DNA from 2 places in the Actinoplanes sp. NPDC000266 genome. Region 1 is predicted to be linked to the other one. Evidence: riboswitches for the same ligand, from Rfam matches in the RefSeq annotation. Region 1 holds a riboswitch; the other holds the start of a gene.

Region 1 (2,382 bases):
CGTTGCGGTTCCCGGCCCTACCTTTGTCGATTAGACGTAGCTGTCAGCCCAGGTCGACCGACGGGTAGAGGGGGAAGCCCGCCAGCAGCTCGTTGGCCTGCTTGCTGATGCTGTCGGAGACGGCCTCGTCGAGCTGGAACTTGGCCTTTGAGCCCTCGGCCGGCTTTGTGCTGGTCAGGACCGTGTGGATCAGCTCGGCGATGGTGTCCATCTCGGCCGCGCCCAAGCCCCGGGACGTCAGGGCGGGGGTGCCGATGCGGATGCCGGACGTGTACCAGGCGCCGTTCGGGTCGTTCGGGATGGCGTTGCGGTTCGTGACCACGCCGCTGTCGAGCAGGGCCTGCTCGGCCTGGCGGCCGGTGAGGCCGAACGGGTGCACGTCGATCAGGACCAGGTGGTTGTCGGTGCCGCCGCTGACCAGCTGGACGCCGCGCTTGAGCAGGCCCTCGGCCAGCGCCTGGCTGTTCGTCACGATCTGCTGGGCGTACGTCGCGAACTCGGGGCGGCGGGCCTCGGCGAACGCGATCGCCTTGGCCGCCATCACGTGGGCCAGCGGGCCGCCCAGCACCATCGGGCAGCCGCGGTCGACCTGGGACGCCAGCGACTCCTGGGCGAAGACGGCGCCGCCGCGCGGGCCGCGCAGACTCTTGTGGGTCGTCGTGGTGACGATGTGCGCGTGCTCGATCGGGTTGAAGTCGCCGGTGAAGACCTTGCCCGCGACCAGGCCGGCGAAGTGCGCCATGTCGACCATGAACGTCGCGCCCACCTCGTCGGCGATCTCGCGGAGGGTCGCGAAGTTCACCTTGCGGGGGTACGCCGAGTAGCCGCCCACGATGATCAGCGGCTTGAATTCGCGCGCCGTCTCCCGCAGGGCCGCGTAGTCGATCTGGCCGGTGGCCGGGTCGACGCCGTAGCTGCGCTGGTCGAACATCTTGCCCGAGATGTTCGGGCGGAAGCCGTGGGTGAGGTGGCCGCCGGCGTCGAGCGACATGCCGAGCATGCGCTGGTTGCCGAACGCGGCCCGCAGCTCGGCCCACTCGGCGTCGGTCAGGTCGTTGACCTGGCGCTTCTCGAACTTCTTGAGGTAGGGCACCTCGACCCGGTCGGCCAGGATGGCCCAGTAGGCGACCAGGTTGGCGTCGATGCCGGAGTGCGGCTGCACGTACGCGTATTCGGCGCCGAACAGGGCCTTGGCGTGCTCGACGGCGACCGCCTCGACGGTGTCGACGTTCTGGCAGCCGGCGTAGAAGCGGCGGCCGATGGTGCCCTCGGCGTACTTGTCGGAGAGCCAGTTGCCCATGGCGAGCAGGACGGCCGGAGAGGCGTAGTTCTCACTGGCGATCAGCTTGAGGGACTCGCGCTGGTCGTGCAGCTCCTTGGCGATCGCGTCGGCGATGCGGGGCTCGACCGACCGGACCACCTCGAGGGCGGACTGAAAGGCGGTGGACTCTGCGTTGGGCATGGGACCTCCCTATCACGGATGAAGAGGCCCAGGCGCACGGCAGGTCAGAGGAGCCGCTCCCCGATGGTTGGCCCATCCGAACGCGCCAGTCACGGCCCGGGGCCAGCATAGCGGGCGGAAAACCCTTTGCGCGCGCCGTCGGCGGCTCCCTAGGGTCGGCCGAAACTCCTGGAGGTGCGTTTCATGACTGTCCGCTGCGTTCCCGTCTCCCTCTTCCGATCGACTGACAGGACGCACCGACATGGATCTTCCACGGCAGTTCCTCATCCGCGAGGGTGACCTCCGGATCCTCAATCCCTTCTCGCCGGCCAAGCTGGCCGACCTCGGCCGGGTTCTCAAGCTGACGCCGGGCACGACGCTGACCGACTTCTGCTCGGGTCGCGGCGAGATGCTCTGCACCTGGGCCCGCGACTACGGCATCACCGGCACCGGTGTTGACATTTCGGTCAAATGGACGCGAGAAGCGCAGCAGCGTGCCGATGAGCTGGGCGTTCAGGCCGACTTCCACCACAGCGACGCCGCCCACTTCGTTTCGCCTGACAAATCCGACATCGCCGCGTGCATCGGGGCGACGTGGATCGGCGACGGCGTCGAGGGCACCATCGAGATCCTCGAACGCAGCCTCAAACCGGGCGGCATGCTCCTGATCGGTGAGCCCTACTGGCGGCTCGACCCACCCGATCAGGAGACGGTCACGGCCTGCCACATGGCCGCGAAAGAAGATCTTCGCGACCTGCCCGGCCTGCTCGCGCACTTCGGCGAGCTCGGCTACGACGTGGTCGAGATGATGCTGTCGAACTCCGACGACTGGGATCGCTACGAGGCGGCGCACTGGCTGAACGTCCGGCGCTGGCTCGACGCCAACCCGGGCGACCCGCTGTGGGCCGAGATGCGGGCCGAGCTCGATACGGCTCCGGTGA
Region 2 (2,382 bases), on a different contig from region 1:
AACGGGCGCGACCGGAGGAGGCGCCTTGCGCCGTGGCGAGCCGGGCACCCGTGGCGCGCCGGCCCGGCCTGCGTGAGTCGGTGAACCGGGCGTGGCCCCGCGCTGCGCTCCCGTGGGAAGGCGGCCTCTCCGCAGCTCGGGGCACCCCAAACACCTCAGGAAGTAGCGCGCTCCGCCGCCTGCACCGCATTGCGGAACAACATCGCCACAGTGGTCGGTCCCACCCCGCCCACTCGCGGTGTGATCGCTCCCGCCACCTCCGCGCACGACTCGTCCACGTCGGGGAGCAGACGGCGGCCCTCGTAACGGACTCCCGCGCCGATCACCGTTGCCCCCGGGCGGACGTGTTCCGGCTGGATGATTCCGGGGACGCCGGCGGCGGCGATCAGGATCTCGGCTCGCTGGGTGTAGCGGGCCCAGTCCTTCACGCCCGTGTGCACCACCGTCACCGCCGCGTTCGCTGTCGGGCGCTTCTGGGCCAGCAACATCGCCAGCGGGCGGCCCAGTGTGGCTCCCCGGCCCAGGATGACCACCTCTCGGCCCGCCACCGGGATCTCGTAGTGGGCCAGCAGCGCCTCGATGCCCGCGGGGGTGCAGGGGAGTGGCCCGGGCATGCCCAGGGCCAGGCGGCCCATGTTCAGCGGGTGCATGCCGTCGACGTCCATGTCGGGGTCGAGGGTCTGCAGGGCCGCGTCGTAGTCGAGGTGAGCCGGGATCGGGTATTGGATCAGGACGCCGTGCACTGCCGGGTCGTCGTTGAAGCCGGCGATCACCGACTCCAGGTCCTTCTGGGTCGCGTCCGCCGGCAGGTGCTCGTGCGGGGACTCGAAGCCCAGGTCGGCCGCCTGGCGCTGCTTGATGCGGATGTATCCGGCGCTGGCGTCGTCGTCGCCCACGAGGATGGTGGCGAGGCTCGGGGTGACGCCCCGGGCCCGCAGGCGGGTCACGCGGTCGGCGACGTCGGCCAGGACGGCCTCGGCCACGGGGGCGCCGGGCAGGAGACGGGCTGAAGGCATGGCTGAACTCCGCATGCACGGGTGCCCAGGCGGTCGACCCCCCGTGACGAGCTCCCCGATGGTTGACCCATCCTCCGTGCCGCCAGTCGCGTTCGTACGACAAGCATGCCAGAGGAAAGTTTGTGACGGTTGTGTGTAGGACACCGCATCGAAACCTCTTGGCGGATGCGCCAGTGCGCCACGCCGATAGACTTTGCCCCCATGAGCGAATCCCTCCCCGCCTCCGATGGTCTTCTGGCCGGCGTCACCTCACCCGGTGACCTCAAGCGCCTCAACCCCGAGCAGCTGACCCTGCTGGCGGCGGAGATCCGGGACTTCATGGTGGCCAAGGTGTCGCGGACCGGCGGTCACCTCGGTCCCAGCCTCGGTGTGGTCGAGACCACACTGGCGCTGCACCGGGTGTTCGACTCACCCCGTGATCGCGTGCTGTTCGACACCGGTCATCAGGCGTACGTCCACAAGATCGTGACCGGCCGGCAGGACGGCTTCGACATGCTGCGGCAGCGGGGTGGTCTCTCGGGTTATCCGAGCCGGGCCGAGAGCGAGCACGACCTGGTGGAGAACTCGCATGCCTCGACCGCGCTGTCGTACGCCGACGGCCTCTCCAAGGCTTTCGCCCTGCGCGGCGAGGACCGTCACGTGGTCGCCGTCGTCGGTGACGGCGCGCTGACCGGTGGCATGTGCTGGGAGGCGCTCAACAACATCGCCACCGCGAAGAACCGGCTGGTCATCGTCGTCAACGACAACGGGCGGTCGTACGCGCCGACCATCGGCGGCCTGGCCGACCACCTGAGCACGCTGCGGCTCAACCCGGGCTACGAGCGGGTGCTCGACCTGGTCAAGGACGCGCTGGGCAACACCCCTGTGGTCGGCAAGCCGGTCTACGAGGTGCTGCACGCGGTCAAGCGGGGCATCAAGGACGCGGTCAGCCCGCAGCCGATGTTCGAGGACCTCGGCATCAAATACATCGGGCCGGTCGACGGTCACGACATGGTCGCCATGGAGTCGGCGCTGCGCCGGGCCAAGGGCTTCGACGCCCCGGTCATCGTGCACGCGGTCACCCGCAAGGGCTACGGATATCGCCCGGCCGAGCAGGACGAGGCCGACTGCCTGCACAGCCCGGGCGCGTTCGATCCGCAGACGGGCGCGCTGACCGCCAAGCCGTCGGTGAAGTGGACGCACGTCTTCTCCGAGGAGCTCATCAAGATCGCCGACGAGCGGCTGGACGTCGTCGGCATCACCGCCGCTATGGGCGAGCCGACCGGCATCGCCGACCTGGCCCGCAAGCACCCCGACCGGGTCTACGACGTGGGCATCGCCGAGCAGCACGCGGCCACCTCGGCCGCCGGTCTTGCCATGGGCGGCC

Evidence for each region. A riboswitch is a leader RNA that binds a small molecule or an ion and turns the genes downstream of it on or off. The one in region 1 is predicted to bind ZMP and ZTP.
Region 2: it holds a riboswitch for ZMP and ZTP, as region 1 does, so the genes downstream of both, ACFY36_RS28995 (bifunctional 5,10-methylenetetrahydrofolate dehydrogenase/5,10-methenyltetrahydrofolate cyclohydrolase) here and ACFY36_RS25850 (glycine hydroxymethyltransferase) in region 1, are expected to answer to the same signal.

The regions. Positions count from the first base shown of each region.
Region 1 covers NZ_JBIAZI010000006.1:343,913-346,294, forward strand. The annotation lists gene ACFY36_RS25850 (glycine hydroxymethyltransferase) at 44-1,462, opposite strand; ZMP/ZTP riboswitch at 1,482-1,565, opposite strand; gene ACFY36_RS25855 (SAM-dependent methyltransferase) at 1,704-2,382, shown strand, end outside.
Region 2 covers NZ_JBIAZI010000007.1:324,157-326,538, forward strand. The annotation lists gene ACFY36_RS28995 (bifunctional 5,10-methylenetetrahydrofolate dehydrogenase/5,10-methenyltetrahydrofolate cyclohydrolase) at 156-1,016, opposite strand; ZMP/ZTP riboswitch at 1,033-1,116, opposite strand; gene dxs (1-deoxy-D-xylulose-5-phosphate synthase) at 1,218-2,382, shown strand, end outside.